2 regions of the Luteipulveratus halotolerans genome follow, and region 2 is predicted to be linked to the other one. Evidence: predicted binding sites of a transcription regulator. Region 2 holds the regulator's gene; the other holds the start of a gene.

Region 1 (7,693 bases), 710 kb from region 2:
TCGACGAGGCAGACCAGGCCACCCCACAGGATGCCGATGACGGCCAGCACGGCGACGAACGGAGCGACCCGTTCGACGCCCTCGGGCACGGTGGGGACGACGAGGCGGGCGATGCCGTAGGTGCCCATCTTGAGCAGCACCGCCGCGAGCAGCACCGAGCCCGCGGTGGGCGCTGCCGTGTGAGCGGACGGCAGCCACGAGTGCAGCGGCCAGATCGGCACCTTGATGCCGAGGCCGACGAGCATGATCGCGGCGATCACGGTCTGCTGGGTGGTCGTGAGCCCGGCGCCGCCGGCGAGGCGGTCGAGGTCGGAGGTGCCTGTGAGATAGACCAGCGCGAGGATGCCGACGAGCATCAGCGTCGAGCCGAGCACGGTGTAGAGCACGAACTTCGCGGCCGCCGCGGCGCGGTGCTCGCGGTCGCCGAAACCCTTGATCAGCAACCACATCGGGACGAGGACGACCTCGAACGCGAGGAAGAACAGCACGGCGTCACGGGCGAGGAAGGTCGCGATCGCACCGCCGACGACCAGCAGCAGGCAGCCGAAGAACGAGCCGTGCCCGGAGCGCGTCGGCGGCTCGACTCGGCCGTGCAGCACCACGAGCACACCGAGCGCTGCGGTGAGGACGAGCAGGGGTGCGCTGATGCCGTCGACGGCCAGGTGCAGGCGCATCCCGATCGCGGGCACCCACTCGTGGTCGAGCTCGGGACGGCGCCACACCGACAGCCCGACGCACACCGCGGTGGCGACCGCTCCGACGAGGGCGACGCCGAACGCCGTACGCGGTGCGACGGGTGGGTCGAAACGGTCACTCGCGATCAGGACGGCACCCGTTACGACCGGGATGACGACGGACAGCAGCAGGACGGTCACCACAGCGTGACCCCCAGGAAAGCGACAACGAGGACGCCGCCGATGACGGCGAGCAGGCCGCTGGTCGGCGTGCGGGTGTGGACCCGAGCGGTCTGGTCGCCGAGGCTGCGAACCAGCGCGGGCGTGCGCTCGACGCCCCGGTCGAGCCGGGCGTCGAGCCCGGAGACGAGGCGAGCGAGCGCCAGGACCGGGCGCGCGACGACGGCGGTGTAGGCGGTGTCGACGCCGAGACCGCGCGACGCGAGCAGCCGCCACGACATCGGCAGGCGCTCGGAGGCGTCGCCGTAGGTCGTGCGCAGCGACATGACGCGTACGAGCAGACCGGCCGCAACCATCAGCAGGAGGGAAGAACCCATCAGCAGCCAGTCGGGGTGCTTCCAGTCGATGTCGAGCAGCGGTGAGGCGACCACCGCTCCCCCGACGACGCTGAGGAAGGCCAGGACCAGCAGACCGGTCGTCGGCATCAGCCCGGGCTGCGGCTCGAGGTCGTCGTCGACGACCGGACGTTCGCCGGGCGCGAGCTCGCGGCCGTACTCGTCGACCTGGGGCGAGTTGCGGAACATCTCGACGATGCCGACCTCTTGCACGGTGTAGCTGTCCTCGAACACCTCGATCTCGGAACGGCGTTGGAAGACCGTGCCGTGCTGCAGGACCAGCCAGGCCCGCATGGCGTAGGCGGCGGTGAGGACCGTCACGACGCCGAGGAGCACCATGCCGAGCAGCGCCGGTCCGTCACCGTCGGCCGCGTGGTGGGCCGCCGAGTCGATGATGAGGTCCTTGCTGACGAACCCGACCAGCGGCGGCACCCCGGCGAGCGCGAGGAACCCGACCGCGAGCAGGCGACGCAGGTCGCGGTAGCGGCGTACGACGCCCGACAGCCGCGGCACCATCGTGCCGCCGACCAGGACCGTGGCCCAGCCGATCATGAGGAACAGCAGCGCCTTGAACATCGCATGGCCGAGCAGGTGGGCGATCGCGGTGTCCGGCGGAGTGCCGGTCGGCAGGACGCCGAGTGCGGTCAGCATGATGCCGACCTGGCTGACGGTCGACCAGGCGAGGAGCTTCTTGAGGTCCTGCTGGAGGAAGGCGAGCACAGCGGCGACGACGGCGGTGACGCCGGCGAGCACGACCAGCGCCAGCCGCGCCGGCTCGGTGTGCTGCACCAGCGGCAGCAGCCGCGCGAGCACGACGGTGCCGGCGGCGACCATCGTCGCCGCGTGGATGAGCGCGGACGCGGGCGTCGGGCCCTCCATCGCATCGGGCAGCCAGTCCTGGAACGGGATCTGCGCCGACTTGCCGAGCACACCGCAGACGATCCCGAGCACGGCGACGGTGAGCGTCGTCGTACCGGCGTGCGGCTCGGCGGTCCAGAACCTCAGCACGGTCGGGATGTCGGTGCTACGGGCTCCGACGGCGAGCGCTGCGATGCCGACCAGCAGCGGTGCGTCGGCGAGGCGGGTGACGACGAACGCCTTGTACGCCGCCCGCCGGGCCTTCTCGCGCTCGGACTCGTGGCCGATGAGCAGGTAGGAGCACCAGCCCATGAGCTCCCAGCCGACGAGGGTGAGCACCAGGTCGCCGGAGAGCACGACGAGCTGCATGGCGGCCGTGAACAGGCCGACGGTCGCGGCGAACTGGCGGTAGCGCGGGTCGGACCAGAGGTACCAGCGGGCGAAGGTCTGGACCACGAAGGACACCACGGCGACGGCGACCGCGACGAGGACCGACCAGTCGTCGACGAGCAGGTGGAGCGGGATGCGCAGCCCGCCGCCGACGGCGAGGTCACCGATCGTCTCGGGCGAGGTGGTGGCGTTGCCGCGCAGCTGCTGGGCGAGCAGCGCGCACGCGGCGAACAGCGCGACGAAACCGGCAAGCAGGTTGATCGTCGCCGCGGCACGTGAGCTACGGCGTACGAGCAGGAGCGTGAGGACCCCGCCGATCGCCGGCAGGGCGACGGCCAGGTGGCTCGGCTGGATCGGCCCGTTGAGGTTCACGAGTCGTCCTCACGGGCCCGGGTGACGTCGATGTCGCCGCGAGCGCGGAACACCGCGACCACCAGGGCGAGCGCGACGGCGATCTCGGCGGCGGCGATCGTGATGACGAAGATCGTGAGGACGTGACCCGCGCGCAGGGTGTCCTGGACGGTCGAGCCCATCGTGACCAGGAGCAGCCCGGCGGCGGCGAGGACGAGCTCGACACCGATGAGCACGAGGATCGCGTTGCGACGGGCGAGGATGCCGTAGATGCCGGTGCCCGCGAGGACGCTGACCAGCAGGAGCGGCAGCTCGAGGTGGATCACGGGGCGACCTCCTGCGTCGCCTCGTGGTCGGTGTCTGCCGCGACGTCAGGGTCCGCGACGCTCGTGGTCGTGAGGCGGGCCAGTGCGAACGCCGCGACCAGCGCGATCAGCAGCAGCAGCGACAACAGCTCGAACGGCCACACCCACGTGCCGAACAGCTGCTGCGCCAGCGCACCGGTCGAGCCGCCCTGCACGTCGGCCTCACCGCCGAACGCGCCGATCAGGGTGGCGGCCAGCAGGGCAGCGGTGGCCGCGCCCGCGATCAGCGCGGCGACCCGTTGGGTGGCGCTGCCGTCGTGGGCGGTCGAACGACCGATCGGCGCGTGCGTCAGCATCAGCGCGAACAGCACGAGGACGACGACCGCGCCGACGTAGACGAGCAGCTGCACGAGGGCGACCAGCTCGGCGCCGAGCACGAGGTAGCACCCGCTGAGCGCACCGAGGCACACGACGAGCCACAGCGCGGCGTGCACCAGGTGCTTGGTCGTCACCGACAGCACAGCGCTCGCCGCAGTGATCACCCCGACGAGCACGAAGAACACGTCGTGGGTCGTCACGAACCGCTCCCCGGGTCGGCGTCAGGGCCGGGTGAGGTCTCAGGGTCGGGCGAGGCGACGTTGCGGGGAGGGCGCGCGGCGCGCGGCGTACGAGCGGGCTTGGCCGCTGCGGTCACCTCACCGGCGTCAGGGGCGCCCGGGTCGAGCGCGGCCGGAGGCGGCACGGTCTCCATCCACTCGCCGAGCCGTTCCTTCTCGTGGAGCAGGTCGCGGATGTCGGTCTCGGCGTACTCGAACTCCGGGCTCCAGAACAACGCGTCGAACGGGCACACGTCGATGCAGATGCCGCAGTACATGCACAGGCTGAAGTCGATCGCGAAGCGGTCGAGGACGTTCTGCTGGCGGTCGCGCCCGCCCTCGGGGCCGGCCGGGATCGTCTCCTTGTGCGAGTCGATGTAGATGCACCAGTCGGGGCACTCACGCGCGCACAGCATGCAGGAGGTGCAGTTCTCGTGCAGGAGGGCGATGACGCCGCGCGACCGGGGCGGCAGGTCGGGCTTGACGTCGGGGTACTGCTGCGTGTGGGCAGGGCGCGTCATCGTCCGGGCGGTGGTGACCATGCCCTTCACCAGGCCCGGAACCAGGCTGTTGCGCTTCTTGGGGCCCGCCATCGCTCTCTTCCGCCTCGTGCCTGCTCCGCTCGGGGCACGCTACCGGGCCGGGCGGGTCGCACCTAGCACCGACTCGTCGATCGGCCCGACCGGGAACGTGCGGTGCGGAAATAACCTGGCCCGGCGCAGCCGCACCTTGGAAGCATTCAGCGCAGTCGCTCCACCACCGATCGGTGGCGCCTACACCAGGGACGAGGCCACACTCCGTGACCAGCACGACTCGCACAGCCCAGAACCCGACCGCACGCGCCCGACGCACGCCCCGCCGCGGGCTCGCGCTGGGCGCCGCCGCCGTGGGCGCAGGCCTCCTGGCCCTCACCCCGATGAGCTCGGCGTCGGCGGCGACGTACGCCCTGAGAGCCGAGGTGCCCGGCGCCACCGGGACGGCGACGATCACCTGGACCGTCAAGGACGAGGCGCCTGTCATCTCCTACAAGATGACGGCGTACGACACCGCGCGCGACGGCAAGTCCGCCTCGGTCCGTGCGACGGTCTACCGCACCAACGGCAACATCGTGACGGGCTGGGTCACGGCGTACGGCGTGGGTCAGCCGCGCACGTGGACGACCAGCGGCTACGCGTTGTCCGTCAAGGGGATCCGGCTCCAGGTCTGCACTCACCGCAGCGGTGTCGCCGTGCAGTGCGCCTACTCTGCGTACGCCGACAACCCCTACACCTGACCGGGCCAGGGGGCGGTGCGGTCGTACCGCACGCCCCCAGCCCCTGAAACGGGTCGCGCGACTGCTCACTCCCTGGTCGACTGGCTCTCATGACCAGCAGTGATCTGTGGGACGCCGAGACCGCCGCGAGGTACGACGAGGGCTCGGCCTCGATGTTCGAGCCGTCCGTCCTCGACCCCACCGTCGACCTGCTCGCCCGGCTCGCCGGCGACGGACCGGCGCTGGAGCTAGCTCGCGATCGGCACCGGCCGGGTCGGCGTACCCCTGCTGCGGCGCGGCGTCCCCGTGACCGGCATCGAGCTGTCGGTGTACCGGCTGGACTCCTGATGGCCACCCTCGACGACGTGCTCGACCTCGGCTCCTCGCTGGAGCGGTCGTACACGGCCGTCGTGCGAGGGCGGCTGAAGTTCAGGGTGAAGCAGATCGTCTACGTCGCCTTCTCGCTCGACGAGACCGAGATGGGCTTCGGCTTCCCCAAGGAGGAGCGGGAGGCGATGGTCGGCGCGCGGCCGTCGGCTTTTCATCTCCCGCGCGAGTCGGACCTGCGGTTCCACTGGATCGAGTCCGACCTCGCCGCCCTCGACCCGACCGAGGCGCGCGAGCTCGTCGTCGATGCCTGGCGGATGGTGGTGCCGCAGAAGGTGTGGCGCGCGTACGACCTCACCCACCCTGACGGGCCTGGTCCGCCTCCCGTGTCTGCTGGGTGAGGCCCGTCGGCGCTCTCGCTGGTCGAGCCGGGCCTCCGCCGGTCGACCCGGGCGAGCCGGGCCTCCGCCGGTCGAGCCGGGCGAGCCCCACAGGGCAAGCCCGCGTCGAGACCACGGTGACCGCGGACGAGCACCCAGCCCCCGTCGTACCGCGCGAAATCCTGCATCCACAGCACTTCTCGCGAACTCCTGCACGGCTCCCGACTGTGCGATAGAGTCGTACAGACGTTCGAAGGCGAGAGGTGGGGAGGGCCGCATGTCGACGACCGACCAGGTCGATGAGCCCGTGCTGTCGCTCGCCGGCCTCCCCGTTCACCTCGCCGCGTGGATGACCGAGATCGTCCATGCCGCAACAGCTTCGGGCGGCATGGCCCGCCACTGCACCAGCGCTGACAGCACCGCAGGGGGCGACGACGCGTATGCCGCCGCCCGAGCCTCCTCCGGCGCTCTGATCACCGCTGCGCAGGGTGTGCAGGCGTGGGCCGAGAGCGTCGAGATCGAGGCGACACGAGCACTGCTACGGGCGGTCGAAGACGATCCCGGCCTCGATCTCGGCCAGCACGAGGCGCGTTCGACCCGACAGACCCAGGCGGCGCTGGCCCGCACCGCGGCGGCCACCGATGTCCAGCTGCTCACCGGTCGGCCGGTCACGCAGTGTCGCGATCGGGTGGCCCTCGCCTCGGCGACGCGTGAGCGCGCCGGCTATCTCCGCGCGCGGATGGCCTCCGGCACGCTCAGCGCCTGGCGAGCCATCACGCTGCTCAAGGAGACCCGGCACCTCGACCCGCTCACAGCTGACCAGGTCGCACGGCACGTGCTGCGAGTCGCCGGCCCCGCGACGGCGAACACCACCAGCGACGACGGCACGGGCGACGCGGCCGAGATCGCCGCGCTGCTCGAGCGAGTCCCGTTGTCCCAAGCCACTTTTCGCCGTCGCCTCGCGCGTCAGCTCGCATTGGCGGAGTCGGAGGTCGAGGCGGCTCGTCGGCGCGCTCGTGACGCCGAGGGTGCACGAGACGCCGACACCCTTGCTCAGCCGTTCGGCATGGCCTGTACGACGATCACGGCGTCCCGCGAGCGCGCGTTCGCCGCGCAGCGCCGGGTCACCGACCTCGCGCGCCGCGCCCGCGCAGCCGGCGACGCCCGTACCCTCGCTCAGCTGCGCTCGGACATCGCGACCGACCTGCTGATCCGTGGCCAGGTCGCCGGTGATGCTCTCCTGAGTGACGCTCCCCCGGCCCACCTGCAGGTCATCGTGCACCTGTCGTCCCTGTTCACGCCCGCCGCTGACGCCCGCGCGGCCGGCGTCGCTGACCACGCCACGTCGTCCGGGCAGGCGGCGAGCGCGGCCTTCGGCACGCCGTCCGGCACGGCGCCTGGCTCGCCGCTGACGAGTGCTTCGAGCCTCGACGGATCTGTGCCCAGCGGGTCCGCACCGGTCGTCGGCGGTGGCGTCGGCGAGGTACCCGGCCTCGGCTTCCTGACCGCTGAGCAGGTGCGCCGACTCGCGTTCGCCGAGGGCACCATCTGGCGCCGTCTGGTCACCGATCCTGTGTCGGGCGCCGTCGTCGACGCCGCGTCCACCTATCGCCCACCCGCCGCGATGCGGCGCCAGGTCCAGGCTCGCGACCAACGCTGCCGCGCACCCGGCTGCGAGCACCCGGCCGTCGAGTGCGACCTCGACCACGCCGTCACCTGGAACGCCCTCACCGACGAACCCTCAGGCGGCGCAACACATCCCGACAACCTGTACGCGCTCCATCGCGGGCACCACAACCCCAAGACACGCGGCTGGTGGCGGTCCGAGCAAGGCAGCGGCGGCATCGTGCGGTGGACGACGCTCACGGGCCAACGCATCACGACGCGCCCGTTCGACCATCACGACCCACAAGAGGTCTGCGGCCCGTCGTCACCGCGCTCGAGCATGGAGCGCGCACTCGCGGCCCTGATCGAGCCGTACGCCG
Region 2 (7,693 bases):
GTCGCGGCAGCAGCGCAGGTCCCGGTGCGCGAGCTGCGGACGGGCGACACGCTGACCTGGAACGGTGTTCGAGCGCGAGTTCTGTGGCCTGCCAGGGAGATTCACGAAGGATCGGTGCAGAACAACGCGTCCGTCGTCCTCGACGTCGAGACCGCCGGGGTCCGCATGCTGTTCCTCGGTGACACCGAGCGTGAGGCACAAGCACAGGTGCGCAGGGCGCTCGCGCTCGATCCGGGCTCGCTCCCGATCAGTGTCCTGAAGGTCGCGCATCACGGGTCGTCCAACCAGGACGCCGACCTCATGCGTGCGGTGCGTGCGCCGTTGGCCGTGATCAGCGTGGGCGCCGACAACGACTACGGACACCCCGCAGCACGCACTCTGGATCTGCTGCGCGACAGCGGCTCGACCGTGCTGAGGACCGATCGTGGGGGAGACGTGGCGATCGTCGTACGGGGTGGGCGTCCGATGATCGCGCGCCCAGGGTGACCGCTCACGCCAGCACAGCCGCGATGCCGAGCAGCACCGGCACCGACGCGATGGTCGTCACGAAGATCGAGTCCCGTGCCAGCAGCTCGCCCCGCTCGTACCTCGTCGCGTAGACGAAGATGTTCTGCGCGGTCGGCAGGCTCGCGACCACGACCGCAGCGAGCAGGTCCTTGCCACTCATCCCGAACACTCCTGCAGCGAGCACCCAGGCCGCGACCGGCTGGACGACGACCTTGAGCAGCAGCACGACCCCCAGCTCGACGGCGGACCCGCCGGTGAGCGGCCGTGGGCCGAGCCGCAACGAGACCCCGTAGGCGAGCAGAGCCGCGGGTACGGCCATCTCGCCGATCATCGTCACCGGGTCGAGCACGACGGTCGGCGGCTTCCAGCCCGTGAGCGCGAGAGCCACTCCGAGGAAGCATCCGACCGTGATGGGGTTGCGCGCCGGCTGGGCGAGCACGCGCCACCACACGGGGCGCCGCCCGGAGGTCAGCGTGTCCAGGAGCGCGAACGCGACGGGCGTGAGCACGAGCAGCTGCATGAGCAGGATCGGCGCGATGGCCGCCCCGCTCCCGATGACGTACACCGCGATCGGCAGCCCGAGGTTGCCGGCATTGACGTACGCCGAGCACAGGGCTCCGATGACGGTCTCGGCGGCGGTGCGCCGCCAGATCAGGCGCGCGAGTGCGACATAGACGCCGGCCGCGACGACGACACTGCCGAACGCCACCAGGAGTCCGGGCGAGAACACGCGGTGCAGGTCAGCCTGGAGCAGCAGTGTGAACAGCAGGCACGGAGTGGCGATGAAGAAGACCAGCCGAGCCAGCAGCTGTTGTGACGCTGCGTCGAGAACGCCGGTGTGGGCCAGCAGGAAGCCGACCCCGATGACGGCGCCGATGACTCCGAATCCGTCGAGGACGCCGTGCATCCTCGGTCAGCAGGTGAGCTGGGCGGCTTCGTTGAGGGCCTCGAGCGTGGCCTGAACGGCCGGAACGCGTTGGAGGTCAGGGGTGGTCACGGCATGGACCGTACGACGGCTGGCCGGGTCGATCGGGAGCGTCACGACGCCGGGGTTGCTCGCGGAGCGCAGGATGAGGTCGGGCACGAGGGCGACGCCGAGACCCTCGGCGACCAGTCCGAGCACGGCGACGTAGTCCTCGGTCTCGAACGCCACCTCGGGCGCGAACCCCTCACGCGCAGCGAGGGAGAGCAGGTGTCCTCGACAGCGCGGGCAGCCGGCGATCCAGGGCTCCTGCGCCAGGTCGGCCATCTTGGCGGTCTTGGCCTGGGCGAGCGGATGGTCCTTGGAGACCGCCAGGCGGACCTCGTCGACGAGCAGCGGTCGGATCGTGAACGCGTCCAGGTCCTCCTCACCGCGGGGCAGCTCGTCGCCTTCGTAGGCGAACGCGACGGCGAGGTCGCACTCGCCGGCGCGCAGCGCCGCGAGCGACTCCGGCGGCTCGGCCTCGGCGAAGGTGACCTGCACGTCGGGGAAGCGCTTCTTGACCAGGGCCAGCGCACGGGGGACCAGGGTCGAGGAGGAGGACGGGAAGGCCATCAGTCGTACGCGACCCGAGCGCAGGCCCGCGATCGCGGCGACCTCGGCCTCGGCGGCCTCGAGCGCGGACAGGACGGGTCCGGCGTGGCGGGCCAGGACCGTACCCGCCTCGGTGAGACGGACGGTGCGGCCGAGGCGCTCGACCAGGACGGTGCCGGTGCGTTCTTCGAGTCGGCGCACCATCTGGGAGATCGCAGGCTGGGAGTAGCCCAGGGAGGCGGCGGCAGCGGTGAAGCTGCCCTCGTCGGAGATGGCGCGCATCACGCGTAGGCCGGCGGCATCGATCATGCAGATATTCTATAACTCTGAGTTACCGAGTGCCACTTGATGTGCTGCGGCCGTGATCCATGGCCTGGATCGTCCCCTACCCGCTGCGGGCTGTGCTCCCGTCCCCCGTCGCGGCGTCCGTCCCGACCGGGCGCGATACTGCGGGAGTGACCGACACGAGTGCGACCCGCCCGCAGGGGGTCGACGTCCGGACGTGGGAGTCGATGATCGAGCTCGTCCGCACGGGCGGGCTCGTCGGTCTGACCGGTGCCGGCCTGTCCACCGAGTCCGGCATCCCGGACTACCGCGGCCCGGACGGCGAACGTCGGATCACGCCGATGTCCGCCTCCGAGCTGCTCGGCTCGACGCAGGCGCGGCAACGCTACTGGGCACGCAGCTACGTCGGCTGGCGACGGTTCGCCCGGGCTCGACCCAACGTCGGTCACGAGGTCGTCGCTCGTCTTCAGCGCCGCGGCCTGCTCGGCACCGTGATCACCCAGAACGTCGACGGGCTGCACCAGGAGGCCGGCGCCACCGACGTCATCGAGCTGCACGGGTCGCTCGACCAGGTCGTGTGCATGACCTGCGGCGAGCACTACCGGCGTACGACGGTCGACGAGTGGTTCACCCTGGCCAACCCCGGGTTCGACCGTGACGTCGACGGCGAGATCCGTCCCGACGGTGACGTCGTCATCTCCGACGAGCTGGCTGCGACGTTCCGGCTGGTGCACTGCGTGATCTGCGGGTCGGACAAGCTCAAGCCCGACGTGGTGATGTTCGGTGAGTCCGTCCCCAAACCGTTGGTGGAGCGGTGTTTTCGCGAGGTCGAGGCGTCGCGCGGTCTGCTCGTCCTGGGCTCCTCGCTGATGGTGATGTCGGGCTACCGGTTCGTACGCCGCGCCGCGCGGCTCTCCCTGCCGGTCGCCGTGGTCACGCGCGGACGCACCCGCGGTGAGGCCGAGACGACCATCAAGGTCGACGCTCCGCTGGGTGCGACGCTGCAGGCCCTCGAGGCCGCGCTCGATCAGTAGGGTCGACCGCACAGGGGTTCGACCGGAGCCTCGGCGAACGGGACGGACCCATGCAGCAGCCCACCTGGACCGATCTGATCAACCTGATCCGTGCCGTGCTCAGCTGGCCCGTCGTGGTGCTCGTCGTGCTCCTGGTGTTCAGGGACAAGGTGAGGGGCCTCATCGACCGCATGACCAAGGTCGACAGCCCGATCGCGTCCGCGGAGTTCGTGCGCGAGCTCGAGGGTGCCGAGCGCAGCAGCGCCAGCGCCGTCGGCAACCGCGAGCCGTTCTCGCCGGCAGGTCCGGCCACGTCGCCGACTGCGCCGCCGACTGACCGGCCGGCCGGCGACGGGGCCACCGCACCGGAGGCGGACGCCGAGCCCGTGCCACCGAGTACGCCTCACCGGCCGTTGCCCCCACCGATGCAGTACTGGCCGGTGCCGCCCGAGCAGGAGGGCCGGCTTCCGCACGAGTGGGACGTCCTGGGCCGGAGCAACCCCTCGGGACTGGTGATCCGTTCGTGGGAGCAGCTGGACCACCACATCAATGCGGTCGCCCGCGCGCACGACGAGTCGATCAGGACCCGGTCCCGCCTCGAGGACTCCTTGGAGACGCTGCGGCGACACGGCCTGGTCAACGACGCCTACGTCGAGGCCGCCATTGCGCTGCGCAACGGGCGCAACATGGTCGCCCACGACGCGCAGGTGCCACGCAGCGGAGCCGCGATGGCGTACGCCACCACGGCCCTGGACCTGCGCCGCAAGCTGATCGGCTGAGTCCCCGCCTCAGACCTTGCGCAGCACCGCAGTCACGCGACCGAGGATGGTGGCGTCGTCGCCGTCGATGGGCTCGTACGCGTCGTTGTGAGGCATCAGCCACACCTTGCCCTTGGTGCGCTTGAACGTCTTGACCGTCGCCTCGTTGTCGAGCATCGCCGCCACGATGTCACCGTTGTCGGCGGTCTGCTGCTGATGGACCACGACCCAGTCGCCGTCGCAGATCGCGGCATCGACCATCGAGTCGCCGACGACCTTGAGCAGGAACAGGTCACCCTCGCCGACGACCTGACGAGGCAGGGGGAAGACGTCGTCGACGACCTCCTCGGCGAGGATCGGGCCCCCGGCGGCGATCCGACCGACGACCGGGATGAACGAGGGCTCCGGCTGCTCGTCGTTGATGCCGGTCTCGTCGATCGAGGACTCCTCGGCGGCACCGACCGCCTGCCCGCGGTATCCGCGCTGGCGCTTGCCGAGGTCGGGGGAGACGACCTCCATGGCACGCGGTCGCATCGGGTCGCGACGCAGGTAGCCCTTGCGCTCGAGCATCGAGAGCTGGTGAGCGACCGAGCTGGGTGACGTGAGCCCGACGGCCTGGCCGATCTCACGCATGCTCGGCGGGTAGCCGCGGCGGTCGATCGAGCTGCGGATGACCTCCAGCACCTTGCGCTGGCGCGTGGTCAGGCTGTGGCTGTCCGGCTCCGGCATCTCATGGATCTTGGCCATCTCGGCGTCCTCGTTCCCCGTGGGTCTGCGGCCGGACGCCCTGGGAAATCAGGGGCTGTCGGTGGTCGCTGGTTCAGTCCTGTTCTGTGAGAGCAGCCTATGGAGTTCGGACACAGTTCTCAAACACCTGTACGACGTATGTCGCGTCGCACAACCTGGACTTGTTCGAACACCCGTGCTACAACTCGTACAAGCGTTCCATCGCACAGGTGTTCGTCTCGAGGAGGATGTCATGAGTGCAGTCACCGCATGGGAGGTTCCCCAGCGTGCTCCCGCGGCGCCCCAGGTGCGACACCTCAGGGTCGTTCCCGACCTGCTGACCCGGGCCGGGCAGCCCCGGCTGCGCCTGACCGCGCGTGGTCGTCTCGTGCTGGCTCTGGCCGGCGTGATCGCGGCGCTCGGAGTGATCATGGCGTCGGCCGCGATCGCAGCCGGTCCGACCCCGTCTACGTCCACCGTGACGGTGGCCGAGGGGCAGACGTTGAGCGAGATCGCTCACGCCCGGTTGCCGGAGCTGCCGGTGGGGGAGGCGGTCGTGCGCTTCCAGCTGGCCAACGGTCTGAGCTCGCTCGAGGTCAACGCAGGGCAGACCCTCGTGGTCCCCAGCGGGTCGTGAGTCGACGCGAACGACGTGGGTGTCAGGCCTGCTGCAACCAGTAGTGCCGAGCCTTGGGGCCGGTGGCGCCGTGGTAGCGGCGGCTGTGCTCGGCGGTGCGGACCAGCTTGAGGCCGATCCGGGGGAACAGCTCGACGAGGTCGTCGTGGCGTACGACCATGGGGTGCATCTCGTCGGTCACCGTGTCGTGCATGTCGAACGACACGAAGGCGGTGGCACCGGGCTTGAGGTAACGGCCGATGTTGCCGATCGAGGTGGCGAGGTCGTACCCGTGGTCGAGAGCGTTGATCGAGACGACGAGGTCTGCGCGTCCCTCGACCTCCGGGACGAAGGTCTCACCGGGCACCGAGTAGACCTCGGTGGCTCGGGTGAGGTCGCTCCAGGCGACCTGCTCCATGTACTGGTCGGCGAGCGGCTCGATCGCGATGATCGACGCGCCCTCGAACCACAACGAGCGCAGTCGCGAGCCGGCACCGACGTCGACGACCGTGCGGTCGCGCCAGCCCTCGGGGCTGAAGCCCATCTCGCGCCACTCTCCGTCGATGACTGGCCACCACTGCTCGTCGTGCTGCCGGAACGTGTCATGCACGTGGAACCCGAGCTCGCCCACCTGGGCCTTGGTGCGCCAGGAGTCCTGGTCGGAGGTGCCCGCCGATGGGCTCGGCGTGGCGTCGGATGCTGTGGGTGTGAGCGCTTCGACGCGCGTGCGCAGCTCGGCGATGGTGGCGTCCTGCTGCGTCTGCCGTGCTAGCAGCCGATCGAGCAGGTCGGCCTGGCGCTCGCTGTGCGCGATCAGTCGGTCGAGCTTGTCGTCGTGGGCGCGGGCGATCGTGCGTGCCAGTCGGTCGCCGCGGACTCGCTTCAGCTCGGCTCTCCACCCCATGCCTGTGCATCGTAGCCGCGCCCTGCGCGCCCCGCGAGGGGTGCGGCGACGCGCCGTGTCGAGGCGTGGCGAGCCCCTGACCTGCACGTTTGCGGGCCGCCGCAACACGACCCCGACCGGGTGTTGCATCGTAGGTCCGCGACGACTTAGCATCCCTACATCTAGTAGTTACACGGCTGTAAGTCATCCACATCTAGTCCCCAAGCTGTCCACCGGATATCCACAGGAGCCGGCTGTGAGGGGGTCTCCCGCTGCGGTTGCCCGGGCATTCCTATGCCCTCGTGACTGTTGTCGGAAGGGTGGCTGGGGTCGTGGCGACGCCGTCGAGAGGAAGTGGGTGTCATGCACTGTCCGTTCTGCCGGCACACCGACAGCAGGGTGGTCGACAGCCGCACCAACGAGGACGGCACCTGCATCAAGAGGCGCCGCCAGTGCCCGAGCTGTGGCAAGCGGTTCTCGACCGTCGAGAACGCCAGCCTGACCGTCGTGAAGCGGTCGGGGGCGAGTGAGCCGTTCGCGCGGGGCAAGGTCATGAGCGGTGTGCGCAAGGCCTGCCAGGGCCGGCCGGTGAGTGATGACCAGCTCGCCCTGCTCGCGCAGCAGGTCGAGGAGTCGATCCGGGCCAAGGGTGTGGCCGAGATCGACGCGCACGACGTCGGGCTGGAGATCCTCAGCCCGCTGCGGCAGCTCGACGAGGTCGCCTACCTGCGGTTCGCGAGCGTCTACCAGGCGTTCGACTCGCTGGAGGACTTCGAGTCGGCGATCACGCTGCTGCGCATCGAGGCCCAGGGGGCCTCCCAGGACGACACGACCACTGTCAGTGGTCAGCGAGACGATCAGTGAGTACGAGGAGAGGGAGAGTCACCATGACCGAGACGGCGCGCACGCAGTCGCAGGCTCGTCGCAGGACCAAGGGCGTGAAGGTCGAGAGGATCTTCACCCAGCCAGGTGTGCACCCCTATGACGAGGTGACCTGGGAGTCGCGCGACGTCGTCCAGCAGAACTGGAAGACGGGCGAGACGATCTTCGAGCAGCGCGGTGTGGAGTTCCCGGACTTCTGGTCGCTCAACGCCTCGACGATCGTCACGACCAAGTACTTCCGTGGGGCGCTGGGCTCCGACGTGCGTGAGAAGAGCCTCAAGCAGCTGATCGACCGGGTCGTCCTGACCTACGTCAAGGCCGGCAAGGACCACGGCTACTTCCGGTCCGACGACGACGCCGAGATCTTCGAGCACGAGCTGACATGGGCGCTGCTGCACCAGGTGTTCGCGTTCAACTCGCCGGTGTGGTTCAACGTCGGCACCAAGAGCCCCCAGCAGGTCTCGGCCTGCTTCATCCTGTCGGTCGACGACTCGATGGACTCGATCC

What was found. Region 2 encodes LexA, which represses DNA repair genes until DNA is damaged. Its sites were predicted from a motif close to TCGAACANNTGTTCGA; they were not measured.
Region 1: VV01_RS02810 (HNH endonuclease signature motif containing protein) is a predicted target of LexA. The motif match lies at 5,947-5,962, and genes of this name have one in related genera.

Annotation. Positions count from the first base shown of each region.
Region 1 covers NZ_LAIR01000002.1:485,049-492,741, reverse strand. The annotation lists gene VV01_RS02845 (complex I subunit 4 family protein) at 1-875, opposite strand, end outside; gene VV01_RS02840 (NADH-quinone oxidoreductase subunit 5 family protein) at 872-2,869, opposite strand; gene nuoK (NADH-quinone oxidoreductase subunit NuoK) at 2,866-3,174, opposite strand; gene VV01_RS02830 (NADH-quinone oxidoreductase subunit J family protein) at 3,171-3,731, opposite strand; gene VV01_RS02825 (NuoI/complex I 23 kDa subunit family protein) at 3,728-4,342, opposite strand; gene VV01_RS02820 (hypothetical protein) at 4,549-5,022, shown strand; gene VV01_RS24860 (MmcQ/YjbR family DNA-binding protein) at 5,112-5,729, shown strand; gene VV01_RS02810 (HNH endonuclease signature motif containing protein) at 5,986-7,693, shown strand, end outside.
Region 2 covers NZ_LAIR01000002.1:1,190,447-1,198,139, forward strand. The annotation lists gene VV01_RS06220 (ComEC/Rec2 family competence protein) at 1-486, shown strand, start outside; gene VV01_RS06225 (AEC family transporter) at 491-1,414, opposite strand; gene VV01_RS06230 (LysR family transcriptional regulator) at 1,421-2,332, opposite strand; gene VV01_RS06235 (NAD-dependent protein deacetylase) at 2,479-3,342, shown strand; gene VV01_RS06240 (hypothetical protein) at 3,393-4,100, shown strand; gene lexA (transcriptional repressor LexA) at 4,110-4,826, opposite strand; gene VV01_RS06250 (LysM peptidoglycan-binding domain-containing protein) at 5,059-5,442, shown strand; gene VV01_RS06255 (methyltransferase domain-containing protein) at 5,465-6,325, opposite strand; gene nrdR (transcriptional regulator NrdR) at 6,668-7,168, shown strand; gene VV01_RS06265 (vitamin B12-dependent ribonucleotide reductase) at 7,192-7,693, shown strand, end outside.